Regions from separate parts of the Streptomyces sp. GD-15H genome, predicted to be linked through region 1. Evidence: riboswitches for the same ligand, from Rfam matches in the RefSeq annotation. Region 1 holds a riboswitch; each other region holds the start of a gene.
The links. Region 1 has a riboswitch for cyclic di-AMP ahead of WJ438_RS21490 (M23 family metallopeptidase). Riboswitches for the same ligand answer to the same signal wherever they lie in the genome.

Region 1 (9,840 bases):
ATCGCGGAGGAGGAGATGCCCAGCACGCCGGCGAGCACCAGGGCCTCCCGTGCTCCCCAGCCGAGGGCGAACCCGAATCCCAGCCCCGCGCCGACGTTGAGCAGCAGGTAGATGCCACCGGCGCTGAGCAGCCGTCGGCCGCCCCGTCTCAGGTCGTCGAGGTGGAACTCCAGGCCGAGGTAGAAGAGCAGCAGGACGAGACCGAGCGCCGAGAGCATCCCGAAGTCGTGCGCGTCCTCGACCAGGACCGGACCCGGGGTGTGTGGGCCGAGCAGAATGCCGGCGAGCATGAACAGGGGGATGGTCGGCAGCCCGATCCGGCTGCCGAGGCGGGCGAGGAACGCGGCGGCGAGGAAGGCGCCGCCCATGGCGAGCAGTGTGTCGGCATGTCCCACGGGTCACCACCTTCCACAGCACGGGAACGGAGTGTGATCTCATCGACCGAGTCGAGTGGGGACCGCTCCTTCACGTCGATGGGGGTTCCTCGCCATGCGGGGCTGCGGCCGGTGCCTCCCGGGACCGGGTTCCGGGAGGCCGCCGCGTCTGTCATCGTCTTTTCACGCTCACATCCGACCCCACGCGACGACCATCCGTGACACCACCCAAACCGCGTGGAGGACGACACCCATGGAGGGCCCCGGCCCGTCGTATGAGCCGGTTGTCAGACTTGAACCAGTTCAGCGGCCCGAAGTCCCCGCAGCCCCCACCCTCCCCAGGAGCGCGTCGATGCCCCACCCGTACGTCCTGCTGTCCGCCGCCGTCTCCCTCGACGGCTACCTCGACGACACCGGCCCCGAGCGGCTGCTGCTGTCCGGTCCGGCCGACTTCGACCGGGTCGACGAGGTACGGGCGTCGGTGGACGCGATCCTGGTCGGCGCCGGCACGATCCGCGCCGACAACCCCCGCCTGTTGGTCAACTCGCCCGAGCGGCGCGCCGCGAGGGTCGCCGAGGGCCGGTCCGAGTACCCGCTGAAGGTCACCGTCAGCGGCTCCGGCGACCTGGACCCGGCGGCGCGGTTCTGGCACACCGGCGGCGAGAAGGTCCTCTACACCACCGACGAGGGCGCCGAGCGCGCCCGCGCGCACGGCCTCGCCGCCGACGTCGTACCGCTCGGCGCCGCACTCGACTGGCGGCGGCTCCTCACGCACCTGCACGACGTGTACGGCGTCCGGCGGCTCATGGTGGAGGGCGGCGGCCTGATCCACACCCAGCTCCTCACCCAGGGCCTCGCCGACGAGCTCCAGCTGGTCCTCGCCCCGCTCTTCGTCGGTGACCCCGACGCCGCCCGCCTCTTCGGTCCCGGCGCCTACCAGGGCGGGCGGCTGCGGCTGCTGGAGACCCGCCCGATCGGCGACGTCGTCCTCATGCGCTACGAACCCACCGCCCCCGGCACCGGCCCGCTGCCCGTCGCCGCCGACCACCACTGGCTGGCACTCGCCTGTGAACTGGCGGACCGGTGCCCGCCGTCGGAGACGGCGTTCAGCGTGGGCGCGGTGGTGGTCGCGGCCGACGGCACCGAGCTGGCACGCGGCCACTCCCGGGAGGGCGGCGACCCGGTGGTGCACGCCGAGGAGGCCGCCCTCGCCAAGATCGACCCCACGGATCCGCGGCTCACGTCCGCCACCGTGTACTCCAGCCTGGAACCCTGCGCGCGCCGCGCCTCGCGTCCGGCGCCCTGTGCGCGGTTGATCCTGGACGCGGGGGTACGGCGGGTGGTCACCGCCTGGCGGGAGCCGGACACCTTCGTGGCGGAGGCCGACGGCAGCGGGGTACTGGCCGACGGAGGCGCCCTGGTCGTCGTACTGCCGGAGCACGAGGAGGCCGCCAAGGCGCCGAACGGCCATCTGATCGGCCGGTGACGCGGGGGCGGCGGTAAGGCGTGTGCGGAGTGTCCCGCGGATGCCGTATGCTGGTGACACAACGACGCGGGGTGGAGCAGCTCGGTAGCTCGCTGGGCTCATAACCCAGAGGTCGCAGGTTCAAATCCTGTCCCCGCTACTGAAGGCCGAGGGCCGGAATCCGAAAGGGTTCCGGCCCTCGGTCGTTCCCGGCTTCCGCACCGCCGTTCCGGCTCCCGCACCGTTGTCACACCGGGTGATCGGGTTATCGTATTGCGTATAACAACTGATAAACCGTCAGGTTCAGTGTGACGCATGAGGCAGAGTCAGCTCGCCCCCTTTTAGCCGGTTGTGGCGCTTAAGTCCGTGCGGAAATCGTTAAGGATCAAGAGGAACGGCTTGGAACCCGGCCCCCACCTCTATTAACGTTCGATAACGCAGCGCGGTCGTCCCAGCCGTCACACGAGTCGGCTCCGTGCGCACGCGCCGAATCCCGCAAGGGAACCGGGGAACCAACATCTTGGGGTGAATCGCGTGGATGCCCCGTGGAGACACGGACGGTAGACGCGCGTAGGAGACCTTCCTGCTCCGAACCCGTCAGCTAACCCGGTAGGCGAGAAGGAAGGAAAGGAGTACGCCCACGTGGCGTCGAACAGGCCTGTCCCCGAGGCCCCCTTCATGCCGAGCCAGCACGACAGCGACACCTTCGGCTACGGCGGCATCCGCACCGACGAAGGCCCCTTCGAGGAGTGGAACCCCACCGAGGAGTCCATCCACCCCGTGCGCGGCCGGCACCGCGTCGGCAAGCAGCGCAGCGGAGGCCTCGCCCGCAGCTCCACGGTCCTGGGCGTCGGCGTCATAGCCGCCGTCGCCGGTGGCGGCATGGCCAGCGCCCAGACCGGCAAGCCGCCGATCTCCCTCTCGATGCCGGACCTTCCCTCTGTTGGTTCCCTCATCTCCGACGAGGAAACCCCCGAGGGCTCCGCCACCGCGCTCAGCGGCATCGGCACGGTCGCCGACGAGACCACCGAGCAGGGCACCTCCGACGCCGGCGAGGCGCTGCACGCCCGGATCATGGCCCAGGTCGAGCAGCAGCAGAGCCAGGCCGAGGACAAGGCCGCCGCCGAGGCCGCCGCCGCCGCGGAGAAGGAGGCCGAGGAGAAGGCCGCCGCCGCGAAGAAGGAGGCCGAGGAGAAGGCCGCCGAGGCGAAGCGGAAGGCGGAGGAGGAGGCCAAGAAGAAGGCCGAGGCCGAGCGCCTCGCCGAGCTGGCCCGGCAGTACGCGCTGCCCACCTCCTCGTACACCGTCTCCTCGACCTTCGGTCAGGCCGGCGCCTACTGGTCCTCCGGCCAGCACACCGGCCTGGACTTCGCCGCCCCCACGGGCACGCTGATCAAGGCGGTCCACACCGGCACGATCACCTCCGCAGGCTGGGACGGCTCCTACGGCTACAAGACCGTGCTGACCCTCGACGACGGCACCGAGATCTGGTACGCCCACCAGTCCTCCATCAGCGTCAGCGTCGGCCAGCAGGTCACCACCGGCGATGTGATCGGCCGCGTCGGCTCCACCGGCAACTCCACCGGCGCCCACCTCCACCTGGAGGTCCACCCCGGCGGCTCCGCCTCGGGCATCGACCCGCTGGCCTGGTTGCAGTCGAAGGGCCTCACCGTCTGAGACGATCACAGCCCCGGCAGTCCTGACGACGACCCCCCGACGTCAGGGCTGCCGGTCAGACGTTTCAGGGGCGGTACGGGTACGCGTGAGGGTTCGGCCGGTACGCGGAATGCGCGGGGTACGGGGCATATGCGGGGGTCGCGGCGCCGGGCCTGCCGTACGCGCCGTACACCGGCCAGTGCGGCACGGGAGGCGCGAGGGCGCGGGCCGCCTGCTCCAGGGCCGGGCGGGCCGCGTCGCGGCGGCGCCACAGTTCCCGCAGCAGCTCCCCCTCCCGTGCCGCGAAGTCCGTGCCCGCGCGGCCGCGGCGTGCCCGGTGCCGCAGGAACGCCAGTGACGTCGCGTACGCCTCGTACCGCGCCACCGCCCGCGCCGTCGCCCGGCCCCCGTGCCGGCGCGCGTACCGCCGGGCGAGGCGCCGGGCCCGCATCGAGCCGAGCGCGAACGGCTGGGCCGGGGTCAGCCAGCCGGCGACGACGTACGCGGGCAGTTCCGTCCGTACGGTCCGCAGCTCGCGCTGCCGCGTCCACACCACCAGCCAGGTCAGCAGGCAGAACGACGGCACCATGAACGCCGCGTACACGGCGAAGAAGCCGTACTCGCCGAGGGCCGAGGAGCCGTTCCACAGCGCGTGCACGCCCATCGCGAGCAGCAGACCGCCCAGCGGCAGCAGGACGCGCCACAGACGCCGGCGCTCGGTGGCGAGCGCGGAGACGCCGAAGCCGATGCCGGTGAGCACGGTGAAGAGCGGGTGCGCGAACGGCGACATGACGACGCGGACGAAGAAGGTCGCCGCGGTGACGGAGGAGACGCCGCTGCCGCCGGTGAGCTGGTCGGTGCCGAAGGCGTTGCCCAGGTAGAGGATGTTCTCGGTGAAGGCGAAGCCGGTGGCGGTGACCCCGGCTATCACCACGCCGTCGAGGATTCCGGTGAAATCGCGTCTGCGGAAGAGGAAGACCAGCAGGACGGCGGCGGCCTTCGCCGACTCCTCCACGACGGGGGCGATGACGGTCGCGCCGAGGGTGTCGGCGCGGGACGGGTCCGCCGTCTCCGCCGCTATCCACTGCGTGGCGAAGCTGTTGGCGACGATCGCCATCAGCGCGGCGGCGCAGGCACCCCACGCGAAGGAGAAGGCGAGGTTGCGCCAGGGGCCCGGTTCGACGCGGTCCAGCCAGCGGAAGGCGGCGATGAGCAGCGGCACCGGGAGGACGGCGAGGCCGAGGCCGACCAGAAAGCCCTCCGTGCCGGTCTGCTCGCGGACCAGACCCAGGATGACCAGGCCGGAGAGCGCGAGGAGGGTGATCAGCGCTCCGCAGCGCACCCAGGGCCGCTGCCACCAGTGCGCGTGCCGCGGGGCTCGACCGGGCGGCCCGGCGGGGTGTGCCGCCGCGCTGGGCTGCGTCGGGTACGGACGGCTGGTGTCCACGGCATTGACCCTAACGAGGGAAGGGCGCTGCCCGCAGGTACGCCAGGTGGGCTCAGGCGCCGGTGGGGGATTGCCCGGTGGGCCGGCCGCTGTGCCGGTCGTCGTGCTGTACGCGACGGAAGAGCAGGTCGTTCACCACATGGCCCTTCTCCAGTCCCTGTCCCTCGAAACGGGTCAGCGGGCGGAACTCCGGGCGCGGCGCGAAACCGCCGTCCGCCAGGGTGTTCTCGAAGGCGGGATGCGCGGTCAGCACCTCGAGCATCTGCTGGGCGTAAGACTCCCAGTCGGTGGCGCAGTGCACGACCGCGCCCGGTGCCAGGCGGGTCGCGGCGAGGGTGAGGAAGTCGGGCTGGATCAGCCGGCGCTTGTGGTGCCGCTTCTTGGGCCAGGGGTCGGGGAAGAAGACGCGCAGTCCGCTCAGGGAGTCGGGGGTGAGCATCTCGCGGAGCAGGATGATCGCGTCGCCGTTGCCGACGCGCACGTTGTCCAGGCCGCGCTGGTCGGCGAGGCCGAGCAGATGGCCCTGGCCGGGGGTGTGGACGTCCACGGCGAGGATGTTGGTGCCGGGGTCGGCGGCGGCCATGCGCGCGGTGGCCTCACCCATGCCGAAGCCGATCTCGAGGACGACGGGGCGGTCGTTGCCGAAGAAATCGGCGAGGTCGAGCCGGTGCCTCCCGTCGACGTCGAAGCCCCACCGGTGCCACAGCCGCTGCAGCGCGTCCGCCTGCCCGGCGGTGACCCGGCTCCGGCGCGGCTGGAAACTCCGGATTCGCCGCTCGAAGTGCGACCCGGCGGGATCGGCCTTCGGCCCGTCGGGGAAGCGGGGCTCCCCCCTCTCCCGGGTACGGCGGATCGAACACACCGGGCGTGTGCTCGGCGTGCGCGGCTGCGGAGGTGTTCAAGGAGTCAGACACAGTGCTCTCGATTTTACGGCGGGCCTCACGGTGACTTCACGGTCGCGTCGGCAGCGGCGAGCGACCGGCCGGCTCCTCACCGCGCCGGGTCGGCCAGGGCGCTCAGTGCGCGGTGGGCGATTTCGCGGCCGATGGGCAGGGACGCGGTTGCGGCGGGGGAGGGGGCGTTGAGGACGTGGATCGCGCGGGGGGTTTCCTGGATCAGGAAGTCGTCGGCCAGGGTGCCGTCGCGCAGGACGGCCTGGGCGCGCACGCCGGCCGGGGCGGGCAGCAGGTCGGCCTCCCGGACCGCGGGCAGGAGCAGGCGGACCGCCTCGGTGAAGGCCCGCCGGGACAGGGAGCGGTGCAGCTCGCCGGTGCCGTACCGCCAGTGGCGGCGGGCCAGGTGCCGGGAGCCCGGCCAGACCAGGGTGGCGGCCAGCTCGCGCGGGCGGACCGTACGCCGGTCGTAGCCCTCTCGGGCCAGCGCCGGTACGGCATTGGGGCCGACGTGGACGCCGCCGTGGACGCCGCGCGTGAGGTGGACGCCGAGGAACGGGAACGCCGGGTCGGGCACCGGGTAGACCAGGCCGCGGACCAGCTCCGGCCGGGCCAGCTCGTGGTACTCGCCGCGGAACGGCACGATGCGCATGCCGGGATCGTCACCGGTGAGGCGGGCGATCTCGTCGCAGTACAGCCCGGCGCAGTTCACCAGGACCCGGCCGCGCACGACGTCCCCGGCGGCGGTCAGGGCCGCGACGCCCAGCTCCGGGCGGCGGTCGACGCGGACGACCCGCGCGCCGTAGCGGATCTCCGCTCCGGACGCCTCCGCCAGGTGACGGGCCACCGCCGCGAAGTCGCAGATGCCGGTGGTGCCGACGTGGATGGCGGCCAGGCCCTCGATCTCCGGCTCGTACTCGGCGATCTGCGCCGCGCCCAGTTCGCGGACCGTCAGCCCGTTCTCCCGGCCGCGCTGGACCAGGGCGTGCAGGCGGGGCAGTTCGTCCCGGTCGGTGGCGACGATCAGCTTGCCCGTCACGGCGTGCGGGATGCCGTACTCCGCGCAGAACTTGACCATCTCCGCCGCGCCCCGTACCGCGTACCGCGCCTTGAGGGAGCCGGGGCGGTAGTAGATGCCGCTGTGGATGACGCCGCTGTTGCGGCCCGTCTGGTGCCGGGCGGGGCCGGGTTCCTTCTCCAGCACCGTGACCCGCGTGCCCGGCGCCGCGCGAGTGATCGCGTACGCCGTCGACAGGCCGATGACGCCGCCGCCGATCACCAGCACGTCACAGTCGTACGACCGCCGCACCACCCGCACCACCTCCCGCTCCCGATAGTGCACTGTGCCACTGACAACCCCGTAAACCCCGGAGGCGGCAGGGGGTCGCGCCGGTCTCGGTGGCGGCCCGGTCGGGCGAGGCTCAGGCGGGCGTCATCAGCAGCGGCCGGGCCCGCTCGCGCAGCTCGACCACGCGGGGTTCGTCGCCATAGGGCTCCAGGCGGTGCAGGAGGTCCTTGACGTACTCGGTGGTGCGGGCGGACGAGATGCGGCCGGCCACCTCCACCGCGCGCACGCCCTGCTCGCACGCGGCGTCCAGGTTGCCCGACTCCAGTTCGGCGACCGCCGAGACGACGAGCCGCAGGCCGTGCGAGCGCACGAACTCCTCCGTCGGCCGCGACAGCGCCTGCTCGGTGAAGCGGCGGACCTGGCGGGGGGCCTTCAGATCGCGGTAGCACTCCGCGGCGTCGGCGGCGAACCGGTCGTAGGAGTAGAAGCCGAGCCAGCTCGGGTCGCTGTCGCCGGGGCGGGAACGTTCCAGCCAGCCCTCGGCCGACTTCAGGGCCGCGCCGGCCGCCGGGGCGTCACCCGCGCGTGCGTGCGCGCGTGCCTCCACGAGCCGGAAGAAGCTCATGGTGCGGGCCGTGGCCAGGCCGCGGTTGCGTTCCAGCGCGGCCTGGGCGAGGTCGACGCCCTCGTCGCCGAAACCGCGGTAGGTCGCCTGGAGGGACATGGAGGCCAGGACGTATCCCCCAGGGGGACGTCGGCCGCCGCGCGGGCCAGGCGCAGGGCCTGGATGTAGTAGCGCTGGGCGGCCTCCTGCTGGCCGGTGTCGAAGGCCATCCAACCGGCGAGCCGGGTGAGTTCGGCGGACGCGCCGAACAGGGCGCGGCCGACGTCGTCGGCGTAGGAGCCCAGCAGCAGGGGCGCCGCCTCCACCCTCAGGCACTCGGGGACCATCGAGGAACGCCAGTCGCCGCCGCCGTACTTGGAGTCCCAGCGCCGCGCGTCCTCGGCCGCCTCGCGCAGTTTCCGTACATCGCTGTGGCCGACTTTGGCCGGTGCGGCCGAGCCCTCCGCCGGGCTCACCTCGCGCGCGACCGAACTGTCGGCCGGGGTTATCAGCCAGCGCGAGGCAGGTGTTGCGTATGCGCTCACCGCGAACGATCCGGCGAGCGACTGCCAGATGCCGCCGGACCCCGCTCTGCGGCCGGCCAGGTCCAGCCGGTACAGCTCGGTGGCGGACTTCACCGCCTGTCCGACGTCCCGGGGGAAGGCGAGGCCCACTTCGGGTGCGGGATCCGCGTCCGCCAGGCCGATCTCGTGGAGCGGCACCGGGCGGCCGAGTTTCTGGCCGATGGCGGCGGCGATCAGGTGCGGCGCCGCACCCTGCGGCACCATCCCCTTCGACACCCAGCGCGCCACCGACGTCTTGTCGTAGCGCAAGGTCAACCCGCGCTGGGCGCCAAGGTCGTTGACGCGCCGTGCGAGGCCCGCGTTGGAGATTCCCGCGAGGGCGAGAACGGTGCCGAGTTTTTCGTTCGGCCCGCGTTGCTCCCTGGACATGCGCCACCCCTCGACACAGACGGCTGCCGCACTGGCATAACCCGGCGGCATTCGTAAACCCAGCGTAGTTCGCCGCATCCCAAGCGTTAAGGGGCATTCTTCCGGATGGCGGGATTGTGGTCCGTACTGAAGTACGGGTCCGATACGCGCGGTTGCTGCATGCTCCCGGCGTGTGGCCGTGCGCCCGGGTGTGCGCTCTTCTCCGGCCATGGCGGGAGCGGTTCCATGGTCGGTGCGTGGGTCGGCCCGCTGTACTGGATCCAGTGGGCTGGGGGACACCGCCGCCTTCATCCCCGCGGGTGGCGGAGACGGTCCGGGAGGCGCACTCCGCCTCCCGGACCGCGCGACCGTTCAGCGGTACGCAGAGCCTGTACGGAGCGTGTTCGAGGTTGTCCCCACCTCTCTGAATTGGCTGAAAATCGACCCCTTCTTTCGAGGGCTGTCACCGCATCTATCCTGGCAGTTGAGGGCGCGTGAGAGGTTTTTGGGGCGCGCTGGGGGGCGCATTCGCGTCGCACCGGTGGGGCGGGCGCACGGCCGCGGTCGGGCGATCTCCTTGCGTCGGTCGGGCGTTCGGAGCGGGGTAGGTGTATCCGCCGGGGCGCGTTCGACGGAGCACATGCGGCACCGGCACCCCTCTTGAGCGCCTCCTTCATGGCAGCATGGTGAACCGGTGCGCACGGCGCACTTGTTGTCCACAGCCTGTGGAGGCGTCGATGCGGTGGTTGGTGGGATGGAGCAGCACCGCCGCGGGTGCCCTGGCGTTCGGCTCCGCCGGCGCCACCGGGTCCGACGGCGAGACCGTCCAGCCGGTGGGTTCGCAACCGCTGTGGGGCGGCCCCGATCCGCTGTGGGCGGTCGGCGACTGGCGCCCCGACGAGGTGCGGGTGGTGTCCGCCGACGCCGAGACCCGGATCGCCGTCCTCGGCACCTGCGGCGCCACCGACGAGCAGCTGCGCGTCGCCCTGTTCGCCGCGCGCGGCGGCGCGCTCCGCCATCTGACCGCCTGGCCGGGCAGCTACACCGCCGTCGTGCGGGTGGGCCGCCGCGTCACCGTCTGCGGCGATCTCGCGGGCGCCCGGCCGGTGTTCCACACCCCCTGGGAGGGCGGCACGGCCTTCGCGACCGCCGCACTCCCGCTCGCCGACCTCGTCGAGGCC
Region 2 (9,840 bases), 3.5 Mb from region 1:
GTGGGGCGGGTACGGCCGTCGCTGACGGTGAAGGGGCGCACCAGCCGCCCGGCCGCGTCGTCCAGCCAGGGGCCGTCGCCGACCGCCGCCACGTTCAAGGCCTCATCACCGGGGGTGCGACGGCGTGCTGCCGGGGAGCGGTCATCAGATACGGCCGGACGCTCTTGACCAGCATCGCCATCTCGTAGCCGAGCACCGCCGCGTCGGCCTCTCGGCCGGCCAGCACCGCGAGGCAGGTGCCGGAACCGGCGGTGGAGACGAACAACAGGGTCGAGTCGAGTTCGACGACGACCTGGCGGACGTCGCCGCCGTCGCCGAAGCGGATACCGGCGCTGCGACCGAGCGAGTAGAGGCCGGAGGCCAGGGCGGCCATGTGGTCGGCGCTGTCCGCGTCGAGGCCGTGCACGGACTTCACCAGCCCGTCGCAGGAGAGCAGCACGGCACTTGACGTGTGCGGTACCCGTTGCACGAGGCCGCTCATCAGCCAGTCGAGATCGGATACGTGGGCGGTCGGCGCATCGCTCGCCATGGTGGATCGACTCCTTGGGGTACGAAGGTCTGCGGGAGCGCTGGGAGTGGGTGCGGGCATACTCATCCGGCGGGTGCGCTCCCGTCGTCCCGGGCGGTGTGGTCGGTGCGGGACGCGGGCACTCCGTCGTGGGCACCGCCCGTTTCCCGGGGCACCGCGGGCATGTGGCGTGCCTCGATGGTGTGGGACTCCATCGTGTGGGACTCCATGGTGTGGGGTTCCACGGCACGGGTCTGGGTGGTGTGGAGCGGATCAATGAGGTGGGCGTCCATCGGCCGTGGGGGCAGCATGGATACGGACGCCGCGGGGTCGCCCACCATGCGCTCGCCGGCATTGTCGTCGCCCCCCGTGTCCGCGCGCCCCATGTCGTCGCGCCCCATGTGGCCGACTTCCATGGGCTGTTGGGTTTCGGCGAGGCTGACGCCCCGTTGGAAGACCGCCATCAGGTTGGGGTCGTGACCGGCGACGTGTTCGGTCTCCTGACGCGGCGTGGGACCGTCGCGAAGTTGGGGCGCGAGGTGCTCCTGGGCGCGGCGACGGGGCAGTTGGGGTTTGCCCATGGTGCCGCGCACCGTGCCGTCGCGCGGGGTGCGGGGAGCGGTTCCGGTCCCCGCCCCGTTCTCCGTCAGGATCCGCCGGTCGTCGGGGTTGACGCCGGGCATCGCCTCGGCCGGGTTGGGCCGTACCGGACGGGCACCGCGCAGCGGCAGGGGTGGCGCCACACCGTCGGGGGGCGACGGGGCCGGCACGGTGGCGTGGTCGCGGCGGTGCGACCGTGGTCCCGCGGCACGCGGCACCGGGGTGCGGGGCGCCCCGTGCCCCTGCAGCGGTCCGGGGCCGGCGCCCGCCTGCGGATCGGGCAGCGGGCCGGTGCCGTACCCGGCGGGTCCGGGCAGCGGGACATCCGCGGGCACGGGGTGCGCGGGCGTCGGCCCGTCGCCGTACTCCGCGCCCGGCACCGCCCCGATCTCTCGCGGCTGTCCCGTGACCTGCCCCGCGACCCACGGCTCCGCCCCCATCAGTGACTGCGGCACGACGAGCACGGCCTGCACTCCGCCGTAGATGTTGCTCTGCAGCCGGACATGGATGCCGTGCCGCTTCGCGAGTTGCGAGACCACGAACAGACCGATGCGCCCGTCGGCCAGCAGGCTGGCCACATTGACCTGGTCCGGGTCGGTGAGCAGGGCGTTCATCCGGTCCTGCTCGCCCACGGGCATGCCGAGCCCGCGGTCCTCGACCTCGACGGCGAGCCCGGAGGTGACGAGGTTGGCGCGGAGCAGGACCTGGGTGTGCGGGGCGGAGTACAACGTGGCGTTCTCGACGAGTTCGGCCAGCAGGTGGATGACGTCGGCGACGGCGTGCCCGCGCAGGGTGCCGTCGATCGGCGGTACGAGTTTGACCCGCGAGTACTGCTCGACCTCGGCGATGGCCGAGCGCAGCACCTCGGTCATGGGGACGGGGTTGCTCCACTGCCGCCGGGAGACGGCCCCGCCGAGCACGGCGAGGTTCTCGGCGTGGCGGCGGATGCGGGTGGCGAGATGGTCGACGTGGAAGAGGCCCTTGAGCAGGTCGGGGTCCTCGATCTCGTTCTCCATCTCGTCGAGGAGGGAGATCTCGCGGTGCACCAGGGACTGCAGGCGCCGGGCCAGGTTGACGAACACCTCGAGCTTCTGTTCGCTGCCCGCCTGGCTGGAGAGCTGGGACGCCTGCACGACGGCGGTGACGGCGCCGTCGTGTGCCCGGGACAGGTCGGCGGCGAGCAGGTCGAAGTCGTCGGCGTCCTCCGGCGTCCTGTCGTGCTGCCTCCGTGGTGGCGGGCCCTCTCCCCGGCGCAGGGCGTCCACCAGGCCCCCCAGGTCGGCCTCGCGCCGGGCCGTGCTCCGGCGCAGGCTCTCCACCCTCTCCTGCACGGAGCGGGCCGCGCGGTCGGCGGCCACGGCGGCGATGACGATGCCGGCCAGGGCCACCGACACCGCGCCGCCGAGCACGGCCCACAGTGCGGCGTCGGGTCGTACTCCGGTGGAGCGGACCGTGAAGAGCACGGCCGCGCAGGCGCTGAGGGCGACCGCGACGGGCGGCAGCACGGCGAGCCGCAGCAGCTGGGGCCGTATCTGTGTCTCGGGGAACGCGGGGGCGGGCCGGGAGGGCGGGCGTCCGTGCCGTCCGCCCTCCCGCCGGTCCGTGCGGGAGGCCGGAGCGCGGGAGTCGGGCATCGGTGTCCTCGAACTGGTACTGGTCCGTCGGTTCCGGGTGCCGGGCACGCCCGAGACGTTGGCCGGGCCCGGTCGGCGGGACCCCTCGCCCCGTCGGCTCCCTCGTCCGCCTTCTGCCTGCACGTACCGGTCCCCGCTCCCTGATCCGATCTGATGGGCACGCCCCCGGGACGCGATGTGCCTGGCGACGACTGGTGTCGTCGCGGTGTCGCCGTACCGGTCGGGAGCGCACCGAAAGGCCGAGGGCGTCGGCCATGCGTCGCCCGATCGGCACTCACCGTAGTCACCACCGCATCACGCGCGGTGGGCAGTTGACAAACTTGCCCGGACAGCGTCCCGCTCTGGTATGAGGCGTCGTACGACAGACCGATAAACCCGTCAGCGAGCCACCCAGAAACCGTCACGGCTCGATCCAACCTGGTCAGAAGTGGTCACGGGAAAAACGCTGAGGGCCGGGGAGCTCACGGCTCCCCGGCCCTCGTCCTTCCGTCGTCCACTCACCCGGACCGCCACAACGGCCGCGGTCGCTCCGTCGAAGCGGTCCCCGAGAACCCTTCGTACCTGAGGGATGTCCGCAAGATTTTTACTCTCCGTAGCAGCGTGGGCCACGGCTTCGGGCGGCGTCAGTCCTCTCCCACCAGGTCCAGGTCCCCGTGGGAGGAGGCGGAGGAATCCGTGACGGGGTCGGGTAGCGGCCACTTGTGGTCCGGGACGTGTCCCACGTCCCGCCACCAGGTCTCCGTCGGCAGCTCTCCCGCGGGTTCGAACGGCAGGCCCGGGACGGGGAAGGCGGCGGGCTGACCGACCGCGTCGGCGGCCGCCCTCGTCCACTCGCCGGGCTCCGCCCAGGGGTGCGGCGCCAGGTTGAAGGTGCCCCAGTGGATCGGCAGGAAGACACCGTCCGGGCGGCCTCTTTGCAGGTCCAGATGGGCCTGGATGCCCTCGGCCGGGTTCATGTGGATCTCGGGCCAGGAGCCCGGTCCCGGGAGCGGGTCCGGCCTGCCCTTGGGCCAGAAGTCCGAGTACGCGCCGATCTGGATCATCGTCGCGTCGAACGGGCCGTGGTCGGCGCCGATGTCCTTGAAACCGTCGAAGTAGCCGGTGTCACCGCTGTGGTACACACGGTGCTCCGCACCCGCGACGACCCAGGAGGCCCATAGGGTGTGCTGGGTGTTGCGCAGCCCCCGGCCGCAGAAATGGCGGGCCGGGGTGGCCGTGAGGGTGAGCCCCCCGATCCGCGCCGCCTCGTGCCAGTCCAGTTCGCGCAGCCGGTCGGCGGACACGCCCCAGTGCTCCAGATGAGCGCCCACTCCGAGCGGCACGGCGAACAGCGTGTCCGTGCCGGCCAGCGCCTTGATGGTGGGCAGGTCCAGATGGTCGTAGTGGTCGTGCGAGATCACCACGACGTCGACCGGGCCGAGCGCGGCCAGCGGCAGGGGCACCGGGTGCAGCCGTCGGGGCCCGGCGAAGGGGAAAGGGGAGCAGCGCTCTCCCCACACGGGGTCGAACAGGACCCGCTGACCGTCGATCTCCGCGAGCACGCTGGAGTGGCCCATCCAGGTGAGGCGCAGCCCGGTGGCCGGCGGGCGGGCCAGGTCGGCGAGGGTGGTGGAGTGCACCGGTACGGTGCCGTGCGGCGCACGGTTGTACCGGGTGTCCTTGTCGAAGTAGGTCTTCGCCAGGTCTCGGGACGAGCCCGCGGGCCGGGACCGGGTGGGGCCCCCGGGGTTCTGGAACACCCCGTCCCGGTAGTGCGGGGATCTGCGGATGCGCGCCATGCGCTCACCACTCGGGTCCGCGCCGAAGGCCGCGGGTCGCAGCGCACGGAGCCCGGAGCTCTGGGAACGGAAACCGGCCACGATGCCTCCCAGCGGAGTCGGTCAGAAACCCCATTATGTGCGGACTGCCCGGTACCGCGGTGTCGGACGGGACGGAACCGGCCGCACGGGGCGATGGCCCCCGAGGGCTCCGGTTCGCGGGTGCGGGAGTCCGTGCCCGCACCCGCCCCCGCATCCGCTCCCGTGCCCGCCGCGGCCGTTCCCGCCCGGCGTTACGCCACCGAGGCGATCCGCACCTTGATGTCGTCCGGGGACAGCGTCCCCTTCGCCGTCACGTGGTCCCCCGACGACTCCCCGCGCAACCGGCGCCCTATCCACGGCACCAGGTACTCGCGCGCCCAGTGGACGTCGTCCCGCCGGACGTCGAGGTTGCCGCGCGGCGGCAGCGGGGGCCAGGGCTGCTCCGGGTCGGCCGGGACCTCCAGGCCGAGAGTCCGGCCCGCGCGGAGCGCCACGCGCGTGTGCCCCTCGGGCGACAGGTGGAGCCGGTCGGCGTCCCAGGCCCTGCGGTCCTGGACGCTCCTCAGGGACCACAGGTCGAGCACCGGGCAGCCGTACCGGTCGGCGACGGCCCGCACGTGTCCGTTGTAGGTGGCGATCTTGCCGCGCAGATGCTTGAGCAGCGGCACTCCACGGGTGTCGAACCCGGTCGTCACCAGGACCGTGCCGCAGACCGCCGTGAGCGCGGCGACGGCCCGCTCGAAGCGCTCGGCCACCTCGTCCGGATCGGTGCCGGGGCGGAGGATGTCGTTGCCACCCGCACAGAACGAGACCAGTGCGGGAGCCAGTTCGACGGCCTGCGGAACCTGGTCGGCCATGATCTGGTCGAGCAGTTTTCCGCGCACCGCGAGATTCGTGTACTGGAAGTCGCCTTCGGGACGGCGGTCGGCGAGAAGTACGGCGAACCGGTCGGCCCAGCCGACGAACGCCCCGTCCGGGCCGGGGTCGCCGACGCCCTCGGTGAAGCTGTCCCCCACCGCCACGTACGACCCGATCACTGAATTGCTGTCACTCTTCGAATCGTCTGCCACGAAGGGACATGATTCACCTTCGAATGTGACCTACGCGACCGTAGGAAGGGATTGACGTACGGTGAGATAAGCCACTCCCGAAGCAGTGCCTCATTCCGGAATAGTCGGCAAAGACGTTGAGGGGCGAAACACGCCGAAGGCCGGACCCGGGGATCGGGGTCCGGCCTTCGGCGGTGTGTCAGGCAGGCTGTCGCGGGGGTCAGCCGAGGGAGACGCCCTTCGAACCGAGGTAGGCGACCGGGTCCACGTCCGAGCCGTAGTTCGGCGTGGTGCGGATCTCGAAGTGCAGGTGCGGGCCGGTCGAGTTGCCGGTGGACCCCGAGAGGCCGACCTGCTGGCCGCCGCTCACGGTCTGGCCGGCCGAGACGGACAGCGAGGACAGGTGGGCGTACTGGGCGTAGTGGCCGTCGTTGAGCTTGATGACGACCTGGTTGCCGTACGCACCGGCCCAGCCCGCGGAGACGACGGTGCCCGGGCCGACGGCTTTCAGGGAAGTGCCGGTCGGAATGGCGAAGTCGACACCGGTGTGGTAGCCGCTGGACCACATGCTGCCGGCCACCTTGTAGGCGGTGCCGAGGCCGCTGCCGGGCACCGGCGAGCTGTAACCGGAGGTGTTCGCGACCTGCTTCGCGGTCGTGGCGCCGGAGGAGGCCTTCGGAGCGGACTGCTTCGAGGCCACCGAAGCGGCCTTCGGCGCGGACTTCTCGGCGGGCTGCCCGGCCGACGACTTCGACGCGGAGGACGGGGCGGACGGAGCAGTGGAACCGGAAGGGCTGGACTTCTTCGGCGCGCTCGTCGCGGCCTTGCCGTCGACCGAGAGCTTCAGGCCGGGGTGGATGAGTGACGGGTCGTCACCCACGGCCTCACGGTTGTCGGCGTAGAGCTGCTTCCAGCCGCCGTCGACGTTCTCGGACTCGGCGATCTTCGCCAGGTAGTCGCCGCCCTTGACTATGTACGTGCGGGTGTCGCCGTTCTTGCCGCTGTCGGCCTTCTTTCCGTCAGCCTTCTTGTCGGTGACGGAGAACGACTGGACGGCCTTTTCCGGGGCCGCCTGCGGAGTGGCGGCGTTCGCGCCGGTGGCGCCGAGAAGCGGCAGGGCGAGCGCGGCGCCACCGGCGCCGGCGACGGCGATGGAACGGGTGAGGCGCGAAGCGCTGGGAAGGCGGTGCTTACCCTTTGCGGGCATGACGAATTTCCTCTCCGGCGCCTACGAGGTGAGCTGTCGGGTTCGGACTGGAGATGCCCGGCCGCGTCGAAACGCGGCTTAACCCCAAGCCTGTTCCGGAGACCGGAACAGGCAGTCGTACCTGTGGGTCCCCCGCTCCTGCCGTACACGGGTCAGTGTGTGCGGGCTCCGGGCGGCGGCAGGATTAGGCGTCCGTCCGGATCGATGGCGAACGTAGGCGACCACGACGCAAAGGGACAAGCGAGAGGTTCCGAGCGAAGGCGCTTTTCCGTGATCCATTTACCTGAACACCGTCACCCAGAGTCGTCCCGGATTTCCCGCGCCCCCCGAATTCCCCTGCGAAACGCCGGAATTACGTGAGCATGATGACAACACATCGTCACCGATATGACGATGCTCACCACGCCTTCCCCATTTCCCCTCACATCTGGGCATGTTCTGGCGAAATCCGCTAAACGGACAGAATGCCCTTAATTGGGGGATCGCGGGCGTCCCGCTCCGGCCGGACGGTGGGTTCGGAAGGTCCGCGCCGGCCGATCCACGGACAACTCATTGCCCCTGACAGGCATGTCGTATCGTCGGGTGACACCCGCCGGCGCCGCCGCGCCGGCGGCGGCGAGTGGGAGAGGGGCCCCCGTGACGCAACACATCCCGTCGACCGAACCCGAGCTGACCGGAGTGCGGAACTTCCGCGATGTGGGCGGACTGCCGACCGTGGACGGCCGCCGGGTGCGGCACGGAGTGTTGTTCCGCAGCGGTCATCTCGCCCACGCCACCGCGTCGGACGCCGCCTTCCTGTCCTCCCTGGGACTGCACACCGTCTTCGACTTCCGCAACACGGCCGACCAGAAGCTGGACGGGCAGGACATCGAACTGCCGGGTGTGCGCAATGTGAACCTGCCGCTGAGCGACCCGGCCGGCGGCGCCCGGTTCTGGAAGATGGTCCGCGACGGCGACCTGGACCAGCTGCGCTCGCTCCTCGCCGACGGCAAGGGGGCGGACCGGATGATCGCCTCGTACCGCATGACCGTCAGGGAACGCACCGCCGAGCACTCCCAGGTGCTGCGCTCACTCACCGAGGACGGCGTCCCCGCGCTGATGCACTGCGCGGCGGGTAAGGACCGCGCGGGCGTGTCGGTGGCGGTGACGCTGCTCGCCCTGGGCGTGGAACGGGACGCGATCTTCGACGACTACCTCAAGTCCAACGCCAAGCACCGCCGCTACAAGGTGCGCCGCAGCGGCAGCCCCGCCTCGGCCTACTCCCCCGAGGTCATGGAGCTGCTCGACCCCCTGTTCGACGCCCGCGCCGAATACCTGTCGGCCGCCCTGGAGACCATCGAGGAGACCTGGGGCGGCGTGGACCCCTATCTCGAGACGGCTCTCGGGCTCACCCCCGAGAGCCGGGAGCGACTGCGCGAGCGTCTGCTCGACTGAGGCACTGCTCGACCGGGCAGTGCCTCACTGGGGCACTGCCCGGCTGAGGGCTACTGCTTCGCGCCCAGCTCGAACAGCAGGTAGATGAAGCCCGCGAAGAGGTGCCCCACCACGACGTAGACGAACAGCCTCACCCACAGGGCGCGAGGGAACTTCTCCTCCAGGTCTTTCATGACACATCTCCATGGGTGGGGCCCAGGCACAGGGTGGCCGTGGGGCTCTGCAACAGGGTATGGACGAAGAGCAGCTCGACCCCGTCGGGGTCCTGAGCGGCGATACGGTGCGGGGTCAGCGAGTCGAAGTGCGCGCTGTCGCCCGGGGCCAGCCGGTGCAGCGCGTCCCCGAGTCGCAGCAGCAGCCGCCCCTTGAGGACGTACAGCCATTCCTCACCGGGGTGGACCCGCACGATGCCGCCCTGGGAGCCGTGGGGCACCTCGACCCGCAGGGCCTGCATCCCGCGCCCGGGGGAGCCGGCCTGCCGGTACGTCCAGCCGCCCGCGACGGTCGGTTCCACGTCGGCGGCGCGCAGCACCGTGTCATGGTCGGCGGTCGTCTCGCCGAGCAGTTCCGAGACGGTCGTACCGTAGATCCGGGCCAGGGAGAGCAGCATGGGCAGCGAGGGCTGACGCTGCCCGGTCTCCAGCCGGGAGAGATGGGCGGGCGACAGCCCCGCGTCGCGGGCCGCGGCCTCCAGGGTCAGGCCTGCCCGGCGGCGCAGCGCGCGCAGGTGCGGCGCGACCGCGGGAAGCGCGGCGGCCGGTTCGGCCGCCTGCTCGGCCTCGGGGGTGCTCATGACCCTATTCAGCAGCATTATTGCCCGCGGGGCAAATTTCTTGCCTCATGGGCAAAACGGGCCGGGTGTCACGGCCCGGCAGGCATCACGGCCGGACGGGACCAGTGTCTCACCGGTTGGCGACCGCCTGTTTCACCAGGGTCCTGCCGAACTCCCACACCAGACCGCCGTCATGGGCGTCGTCCATCACCGCCGTGAAGGCGTCCACGAACCGGTCCACGTCCCGCTCGTCGATGATCAACGGCGGGATCAGTTTGATCACCTCCATGTGGTCGCCGGAGACCTGGGTGAGGATCCTGTGCCGCCGCAGCAGCGGGACCACCACCATCTGCGCGAAGAGTCCCTTGCGTGCGGCCTGCAGCGCGGCCCAGCGGCCGCGCAGCCTGAGCGACCGCGGCCGGCCGAACTCGATGCCGATCATCAGGCCCCGGCCGCGGACGTCGGCCAGCAGCTCGTACTTCTCGGTCAGTGCCGCGAGCCGGGACCGCAGCAGCTCACCGGTGGCCCGGACGTGCGCGACGATGTGCTCGTTCTCCATGACCGACAGGACCGCGAGACCCGCGGCCATCGCCTGGGCGTTTGCCCCAAACTGGCCGAGTGGACCAGCAACCGGTCCATCGACGAGTAGACCTTGCGGAAGATCCAGTCCTTGCCGAGCGTGGCCCCCACCGGCACATAACCGCCGGAGAGCGCCTTGGCCACGCACACCAGGTCCGGCTCGACCCCCTCCTCGTGCTGGTAGGCGTAGAAGTCGCCGGTCCGCCCCAGGCCGGTCTGCACCTCGTCGGCGATCAGCAGCGCCTTGTGCCGGTGCAG
Region 3 (8,301 bases), 2.8 Mb from region 1:
CACCTCGCACCTCTCGCCCCGGGCTCCGTCACGTCTTCCGCCCCCGGCGTGCCTCCCGTACCCGGAACGCCTCCGCGTCCCATGTGCCGTCCAGCCGGGGCGCCAGCCAGTGCGGTGCCGAGGCCCGGAAGCCGGCCGGGGCGAGGGCGGCCGCCCCGGCCGGCACCGTGCCCAGCAGCGGGGCCCCCGTCACGTCCGGCAGGTCCTGCAGGTTGCAGCGCGAGGCAAGATCGGGCTGGGCGGGCCAGCTGCCGATCACCACGCCCGCCGGTTCGAGCCCGCGCGAGCGCAGGTGGCAGGCCGTCAGTTCCGCGACGTTCAGGGTGCCCAGGCCCGCCGGCACCACCACCAGCACCGGCGCCGCCAGCAGTACCGCCGCGTCCGCCAGCGTCCCGCCGGCCGCGTCGAACCGTACGAGCAGTCCGCCGGCGCCCTCCACCAGCACCAGGTCGTGCTCGGTGGCCAGCCTGGCGGCCGCCTCGGCCACGTCGTGCGGATGCACCGGCGCCCGGCCGGCCCGGCGGGCGGCGGTGGCGGGCGCCAGCGGGTCCGGGTACCGGGCGAGTTCGGTGGCCGTGACGGCACCGGCGAGCCGTGTGATCTCCTCGGCGTCTCCGGGCTCGTCCGGCGCCACACCCGTCTGCGCCGCCTTCAGCACAGCCACCGACCGGCCCGCCGCCAGGGCGGTCGCGGCGACCGCCGCCGTCACCACCGTCTTGCCGACCTCGGTGCCCGTGCCCGTGATCACCAGTACCGGCATGTCACCCTTCCTGAGCCGCCGCGCACACCGCACGTGCGATCCGGGCCACGTCCGTGTCACCGGTGACGTACGGCGGCATGGTGTAGATCAGATCGCGGAACGGCCGCAACCACACACCCTCGCGCACCGCGGCCCGCGTGGCCGCCTCCATGTCCACGGCGTGGTCGAGCTGGACGACGCCGATGGCGCCGAGAACCCGCACGTCACGGACGCCCGGCAGGTCCGCCGCCGGCCTCAGCCCGTCTCGCAAGCCCGACTCGATGCGCTTGACCTCCGCGAGCCAGTCCTGTCCGAGCAGCAGCTCGATCGAGGCGCAGGCCACGGCCGCGGCCAGCGGATTGCCCATGAAGGTCGGACCGTGGGCCAGCACCGGTACCTCGCCGCGCGAGATGCCGTCGGCCACCCGCGCGGTGCACAGCGTCGCCGCCATGGTCAGATAGCCACCGGTCAGCGCCTTGCCCACGCACATCACGTCCGGTGTCACCGCCGCGTGCCCGGCCGCGAACAACGCGCCCGTGCGCCCGAACCCGGTCGCGATCTCGTCGAACACCAGCAGCACGTCGTGCGCGTCGCACGCCTCGCGCAGCACCCGCAGATACGCGGGGGAGTGGAAGCGCATCCCGCCCGCGCCCTGCACCACCGGCTCCACGATCACCGCGGCCAGTTCCCCGGCATGCCGTCCGATCAGATCCCGCAGACGGCCGGCGTACGCCTCCTCGTACTCCGCGGGCGGGGCCTCGGCGAACACCTGCTTCGGCAGGACCCCGGCCCACAGCTCGTGCATCCCGCCCTCGGGATCGCAGACCGACATCGGCTGCCAGGTGTCGCCGTGGTAGCCGCCCCGCCAGGTCAGCAGCCGCCGCTTCTCGGGCCGCCCGAGCGAACGCCAGTACTGCAGGCACATCTTGATGGCGACCTCGACGGACACCGAGCCGGAGTCGGCGAGGAAGACATGCTCCAGTCCGTCGGGCGACATGTCGACAAGGAGCTTCGCCAGCCGGACGGCGGGCTCGTGCGTGAGGCCGCCGAACATCACATGACTCATCCGCGCGAGCTGCTCACGGGCGGCCTCGTTCAGCACCGGGTGGTTGAAGCCGTGGATCGCCGACCACCAGGACGCCATCCCGTCGACCAGTTCGCCCGAACCGTTGGCGAGCCTGAGCCGCACCCCGCTCGCCGACTCCACGACCAGCGGCTCCCCGCGCCCCGGCATGGGCCCGTACGGATGCCAGACGTGCCGCCGGTCCAGCTCGAGCAGCTCGGGGACGGACCGCTCAGGCATTGGGAGCGAGATCCGTTCCGGCACCCCGGCGGCGGACCGCGACGAGATCGGTACGCGGCCCGTCGGCCCGGCCGGCCGCCTCTGCGACCGTCTCCGCACCCGCGACCGTCTCCGCACCCGAGGACGCCTCCGCACCCGCACACCCGCCGGAGGACGACGCCTCCGCGCAAGCTCCCGCACCCGAGGGTGCCGTACCGCAGACCCCGCCGTCGTCGTGCGACCCGCACCCGCCCACCCGGTGCCCGGGCAGGGTCACCTGGTCGGTGCCCTCCACCTCGAACCCGGCGTCCGCGATCATCTCCAGGTCGGCCCGTCCCGCCTGGCCCTCGCTGGTGAGGTAGTCGCCGAGGAAGATCGAGTTGGCCAGGTGCAGCGCGAGCGGCTGCATCGTGCGCAGGTGCACCTCCCGGCCGCCCGCGATCCGCACCTCGACGTCCGGGCACACGAACCGCACCATCGCCAGGATCCTGAGGCACCGCTGTGGGGTGAGGTTCCACTCCTCGGCGAGCGGTGTGCCCTCGAACGGGATCAGGAAGTTCACCGGCACCGAGTCGGGGTCCAGTTCGCGCAGCGAGAACACCACGTCGACCAGATCCGTGTCGCTCTCACCCATGCCGGCGATCAGCCCGGAGCAGGCGGACAGGCCGGCCGCGTGCGCCTTGTGCACGGTGTCCACCCGGTCGGCGTACGTGTGCGTCGTGGTGATGTCCCCGTAGGTGGCCTCGGAGGTGTTGAGGTTGTGGTTGTAGGCGTCCGCCCCCGCCTCGCGCAGCCGCTCCGCCTGGCCGTCGGAAAGCAGACCGAGGCAGGCGCACACCTCGACGCCCTCGTTGCCCTCCTTGATCGCCTTGATGGTGTCGGAGACCCGGTCCACGTCACGGTCGGTCGGACCCCGGCCGCTGGCCACCAGGCACACCCGCTTGGCGCCGCCCGCCAGCCCGGCCGCGGCCGCCTCCGAGGCCTGCTCGGGCTTGAGCCAGGTGTACTTGAGGATGTCGGCCTTGGAACCGAGCCGCTGGGAACAGTAGGAGCAGTCCTCCGGGCACAGGCCCGACTTGAGGTTGACCAGATAGTTGAGTTTCACCCGTCGGCCGAACCAGTGCCGCCGCACCTTCCCGGCCGCGGCCACCACGTCGAGCAGGTCGTCGTCGGACGTCCCGAGGACGGCCAGCGCTTCCTCACGGGTCGGCGTCTCGCGCCGAAGCCCCTTGTCCACCAGCGTGTTCAGCAGGTCCATGAGAGCCGATCCTGTCCTATTCGGCCGCCGTGGCCAAGGAGGGTTCGTACAACAGAGGCGCTTCCGGGTGTGGGCATGGCCACACGATGGTCCGCAGGTGGTCCCGCTAAGGTCTGTGCATTGCCTACAAAAGCACCGGAGGACCGATGGCGTTCGGGTGGATCGGCGAACAGGCGGAGCTGCGGCGCCGGGCCGGACTCGTACGGACCCTGCGCCCACGGGCCGCCGACGCGCCGCTCCTCGATCTGGCGAGCAACGACTACCTGGGTCTGGCCCGCCATCCGGAGGTCACCGAGGGCGCGGCACGGGCCGCGCGGACCTGGGGCGGCGGGGCGACCGGGTCCCGGCTCGTCACCGGCACCACCGAACTGCACACCGCGCTGGAAAGCGAACTGGCGGACTTCTGCGGCTTCGAGGCGGCCCTCGTCTTCTCCTCCGGCTACGCGGCCAACCTCGCCGCCGTCACCGCGCTGGCCCCGCACGGTTCGCTGATCGTGTCCGACGCGGGCAACCACGCCTCGCTGATCGACGGCTGCCGACTGGCCCGCGGCGGGACGCGGATCGCGGCGCACGGCGACCCGGACGCCGTGCGCAAGGCGCTGGACGGGCACGACGGACCGGCCGTCGTGGTGTCCGACACGGTCTTCTCGGTCGACGGGGACGCCGCCCCGCTCACCGCGCTGGCCGAGGCGTGCCGGGAGCACGGCGCGGGACTGGTGCTCGACGACGCCCACGGCCTCGGGGTGCTCGGCGACGGAGGGCGCGGCGCCCCGCACGCGGCCGGACTCGCCGGCGCCGACGACGTCGTCGCGACGGTCACGCTGTCCAAGTCGCTCGGCAGCCAGGGCGGGGCGGTGCTCGGCCCGGCGCGGGTCGTCGAACATCTGGTCAACGTGGCCCGGACGTTCATCTTCGACACGGGCCTCGCCCCCGCGGCCGCCGGCGCCGCACTGTCGGCGCTCCGGCTGCTGCGCCGGGAACCCGGGCGTGCCGCACGGGCGGGCGAGGTGGCGCGCGAACTGCACGGACGGCTGACGACCGCGGGTCTTCGAGCGGTACGTCCCGACGCCGCGGTCGTCTCCGTGCGTGCCCCGTCCCCGGAGCAGGCCGTGCGATGGGCGGCCGACTGCCGGGCGGCCGGCCTGTCCGTGGGCTGCTTCCGTCCTCCTTCCGTGCCCGACGGCATCTCACGGCTCAGACTGACCGCCCGCGCGGACCTGTCCGGGGCCGAGATCGAACGCGCTGTACAGGTGGTCGACGAGACGCGGCCATGAGTCGGCGGGGCACGGCCGTGGGTCGCTCGACCACGGATGGTTCGGTCGGTGGTGCCGGACGGATGGGCGGGTCGGTGGTGCTGCCGGTCAGCGGAGCGCGGCCACGAACTCCGCCCAGCTCGCGGGGGAGATGAGCAGCGCGGGTCCGGCCGGGTCCTTGGAATCGCGCACGGCGAGCAGCCCGGCACCCGGGCCGGTGGCCGGCCGGGCCGTCTCGACGCAGTTGTTCGCGCCCGTGCTGTAGCTGCTGCGCAGCCACCGCACACCGTGCAGATCGGTGCTTGAGGGAAGGGTCCGAGGCGGTGCGAACATCGTGCCTCCTCACACGCCGGCAGCTGTCCCGGCGATGAAATCCAACGAGTCCTCGGGCGAAAGGGCGTGGATCGAAAGGGCGTGGAAAGCCTCCGAGTACACCCGGAGGTCTTCTTTCCGCTCGAGATAGAGGCTACTCGTCAAGTGGTCGAGAACTACAACGTCCAGATCAGAAGTGCGCGAAAATGAGAAGATTACGAAAGGCCCGGTGACGCCGATGTGCGCCCCGGCCGTGAACGGCAGGACCTGGAGCCGCACTTGAGGGAGGCGTGCCGCCTCCACGAGCCGGTTCAGCTGCCGGGTCATCACGCCGGGACCGCCGACCTCCCGGCGCAGCACCGCCTCGTCCAGGACGGCGGTCAGCTCCAGGGGCGGCTCCGCCCGCAGCACGTCCTGCCGGGCCAGCCGCACTTCCACCAGCGTGTCCAGCCGCTCCTCCGAGGCACCCTCCAGCGCGGCCTCGGTCACCGCCCGCGCGTACTCGGGTGTCTGCAACAGCCCGGGAACCACCGTGGTCTCCAGCGTGCGCATCGCACTGGCCTGGGACTCCAGGCTGATGAAGTCCCGGTAGGTGGGCGGCAGTACCCCCCGGTACGCGTGCCACCAGTGATGCCGTCCGCCGCTGTCGTCGGATCCCGCCAGCACCAGCAGCAGCTCTCGCAACTGGCGATCGGTCAGGCCGTAGGCGTCGAGCAGTAACCGCACATCGGCCGGTTTCACCCCGCTCGTGCCCGTCTCGATCCGACTCACCTTCGACTGGTGCCAGCCCACCAGCCGGGCCGCCTCACCACTCGTGAACCCCGCCGACGTGCGCAGCGAGCGCAGTTCGGCGCCCAGTTTCCGGCGGCGCACCGCGGGACCGTGCTGCATGGTTTCCCCCTTACTCCCTACGAGCCACCCGAATACGGTCTCTCGTCGCAGAGTTCACCGCTTTGAGCGACAGATATATGCATATCTTGGCCGTATCGTCGCCCACGCCCTGTGCGGATGGCAGTCTGGCGACGAAGTACCAGTGCGGGACCGTACTCGAATCGGCCGCTCCGTGTCGGACTGCGGGCCCGGGGGAAAGGGACGACGTCGCCATGGCAGACCATCTGGAAGCATCCATCACTCTGCCGAGCGATCCAGCCTCGGTTTCCGCCGCGCGCGCCCATGTGGTGGGCACGCTGGCGGAGTGGGGCATGCCGGCGGACACGGAAGTCTCCGACACCATCCGGCTGATCGTGTCCGAACTGGCCACCAACGCCGTGCAGCACACCTTCGGGCAGTCACCCACGTTCACGGTGGACATCGCCCTCGACCACGACGAGCGGTTGCGCGTCGGAGTCACCGACAGTCATCCGAGGTTCCCCAAGTGGCTTCCCGCCGCGGTCCAGCAGGACAACGGCCGGGGGCTGGTCATCATCCGCTGGCTGACCGCGGAATGCGGGGGCAGGATGAGGGTCCGCCCCACCAGGGAGGGCGGCAAGACCATCTCCGTCGTGCTCCCGTGGACCGTCCCGGCCGAGCGGGTCACGCCGGCGGGGCAGCAGGAGCCGTAGGGGCCACGGCGGAGGACCGCAGCGGAACAGCACGGCGGAGCGGTGCAGCCTCAGCCGCTTCGGTGGCTGTCCGACGGGGTGGCGGGGCGGCGGCAGGGGAAGTGCCGCCGCCCCCGCGGATCAACTGACCCGGCCGTACATGACGCTGCGGGTCCAGATCTTCTGCAGGCGTACCACGTCCCCGGTCTTCGGGGCGTGCCAGATCTTGCCCTGACCCGCGTAGATGCCGACGTGGTAGATGTTCCGGCCCGAGTGGAAGAACACCAGATCGCCCACCTTGCGGTGGGTGGCCGAGATCTGGCGTGTCTTGTTGTACTGCTGGGCGGCGGTGCGTGGCAGTTGCTTGCCCGCCTTCTTGTACGAGTAGAGGGTCAGGCCGGAGCAGTCGAAGCGGGACGGTCCGGTGGCGCCCCACCGGTAGGGCGCCCCCTTCTTGGACGCCGCGACGTTGAGAGCCTTGACGGCCGAACTCGCGGCCGTCGCCTCCGAGGCGGCACCGGGAACAACGATCGAGCCGCCCACGGCGGCGAGGGTGAGGGCCGAGGCCGTGCCGGCCCGGGCCATGAGAGACGGGACACGATTGAGCGCGGTCATGCGCAACCCTTCGTCAGCCGCCTGTGAAGGATGACCTGTCGGATTCGGGCTGGCGAAGTTGCCCGGCCGCACACGTGCGGCTTCACCCCAAGGGCAGCTCGGGACGGGAATCCCCGCTCCGGCGACCCGTTGTGCTCGGGTCCTCCACTCCTGCCGATCCACTCCTGTCGACCGGTCATCCGGGCGGCGGCAGGACTCGGCGTCCGCCCGGATCGCCCCGCCGCGGCGGCGGGGGCTTGTCGTCAGTCAGCGATCTTGGCAACGGTTGGCCCGAAATCCCACTGGAGCCGGTGGTTTGTGTTGTTACTCACCACTCATCCGTTCGGGTGGGCAGCGCTGTGTCCGGGCTGTCGTCCAGAGTGCCGAGGAGCCCCGGACCAGCATCGGAATACTTGGTTTCGAAACGGGGCGCGCGCGGTGCGCAACCTTGGCGGCCCGAAAAGAAGTCGTGCGTCTACGCCGCTTGGGGGTAAGCCTTTTGGTCCGTTTCAACTCCGGTGCGGACGTGCGCCGGCGCACGCCCCGCCCGGACCGGTACGGGCGTCAACTGCCGGAGCCCGGTGGCAGGGTGACGCGGGCCGTGCGCCGCTCGCCGTCCAGCACCCGCAACGCACGGGCCAGGGTGGCGGCGTGCAGTTCGGTCTCGCCGCGCCCGTGCATCAGGGCCAGCGCGTCGCGCAGGGCGACGGCCCTGCCGACCAGCGCCTGCGCGGCACGCAGTCCCCGGTAGGTGTCGCCGTCGCGAGCCGGGTTGATCCGGCCGAGCAGGTCGACGGCCTCGAGGTAACGGTCGATCAACTCGGCCTCGGCGCGGGTCAGCGCGGGCAGCGGCGGCAGCTCGGGTGGCAGCATCGGCGACTCACCTCCTGCCGGGGGTGGGCTGCCGGCCCTTGCGGCCGGTCATGATCCGGTCCGCGAGGCCGTAGTCCACCGCCGCCCGGGCGTCGAGGACCGTGTCCCGTTCGATGTCCGACCGTGCCTGCTCCGGAGTGCGGTGGGTGTGCCGGACCAGCATCTCCTCGATCCGGGCCCGAACGCGCGTCAGCTCCTCGGCCTGGACCGCCAGGTCGCTCGCCTGACCCTCCACCGGCTCCGTCAGAGCGGGCTGACGGAGCACCAGCCGCGCCCCGGGCAGGACGTACCGCTTGCCCGGCGTCCCGGCGGCCAGCAGCAGCGCGGCTGTCCCGGCCGCCTGGCCCAGGCAGACCGTCTCCACCTCGCAGGTGAGGTAGCGCAGGGTGTCGTGGATCGCAGACATGGCGTGGAAGGAGCCGCCGGGCGAGTTGACGTAGAGGGAGATG

Region 2: linked by a shared signal. The riboswitch ahead of WJ438_RS05305 (peptidoglycan DD-metalloendopeptidase family protein) and the one ahead of WJ438_RS21490 (M23 family metallopeptidase) in region 1 are both predicted to bind cyclic di-AMP.
Region 3: linked by a shared signal. The riboswitch ahead of WJ438_RS34645 (C40 family peptidase) and the one ahead of WJ438_RS21490 (M23 family metallopeptidase) in region 1 are both predicted to bind cyclic di-AMP.

Annotation. Positions count from the first base shown of each region.
Region 1 is NZ_CP149447.1:4,549,063-4,558,902, forward strand. It holds gene WJ438_RS21475 (cation:proton antiporter) at 1-395, opposite strand, end outside; gene WJ438_RS21480 (dihydrofolate reductase family protein) at 727-1,860, shown strand; tRNA gene WJ438_RS21485 (tRNA-Met) at 1,926-1,999, shown strand; cyclic di-AMP (ydaO/yuaA leader) riboswitch at 2,314-2,470, shown strand; gene WJ438_RS21490 (M23 family metallopeptidase) at 2,482-3,516, shown strand; gene WJ438_RS21495 (PrsW family intramembrane metalloprotease) at 3,581-4,942, opposite strand; partial or broken gene trmB (tRNA (guanosine(46)-N7)-methyltransferase TrmB) at 4,995-5,856, opposite strand; gene lhgO (L-2-hydroxyglutarate oxidase) at 5,933-7,177, opposite strand; partial or broken gene WJ438_RS21510 (MFS transporter) at 7,257-8,680, opposite strand; gene WJ438_RS21515 (asparagine synthase-related protein) at 9,397-9,840, shown strand, end outside.
Region 2 is NZ_CP149447.1:1,063,778-1,073,617, forward strand. It holds gene WJ438_RS05280 (DUF742 domain-containing protein) at 1-92, opposite strand, end outside; gene WJ438_RS05285 (roadblock/LC7 domain-containing protein) at 95-529, opposite strand; gene WJ438_RS05290 (ATP-binding protein) at 592-2,742, opposite strand; gene WJ438_RS05295 (MBL fold metallo-hydrolase) at 3,366-4,601, opposite strand; gene WJ438_RS05300 (SGNH/GDSL hydrolase family protein) at 4,793-5,578, opposite strand; gene WJ438_RS05305 (peptidoglycan DD-metalloendopeptidase family protein) at 5,811-6,797, opposite strand; cyclic di-AMP (ydaO/yuaA leader) riboswitch at 6,801-6,965, opposite strand; gene WJ438_RS05310 (tyrosine-protein phosphatase) at 7,434-8,231, shown strand; gene WJ438_RS05315 (DUF6126 family protein) at 8,282-8,404, opposite strand; gene WJ438_RS05320 (helix-turn-helix domain-containing protein) at 8,401-9,024, opposite strand; partial or broken gene WJ438_RS05325 (aspartate aminotransferase family protein) at 9,134-9,840, opposite strand, start outside.
Region 3 is NZ_CP149447.1:7,332,039-7,340,339, forward strand. It holds gene bioD (dethiobiotin synthase) at 29-760, opposite strand; gene WJ438_RS34615 (adenosylmethionine--8-amino-7-oxononanoate transaminase) at 762-2,042, opposite strand; gene bioB (biotin synthase BioB) at 2,035-3,279, opposite strand; gene WJ438_RS34625 (8-amino-7-oxononanoate synthase) at 3,426-4,553, shown strand; gene WJ438_RS34630 (DUF397 domain-containing protein) at 4,641-4,865, opposite strand; gene WJ438_RS34635 (helix-turn-helix domain-containing protein) at 4,875-5,735, opposite strand; gene WJ438_RS34640 (ATP-binding protein) at 5,948-6,406, shown strand; gene WJ438_RS34645 (C40 family peptidase) at 6,527-7,000, opposite strand; cyclic di-AMP (ydaO/yuaA leader) riboswitch at 7,004-7,212, opposite strand; gene WJ438_RS34650 (hypothetical protein) at 7,544-7,852, opposite strand; gene WJ438_RS34655 (ATP-dependent Clp protease proteolytic subunit) at 7,860-8,301, opposite strand, start outside.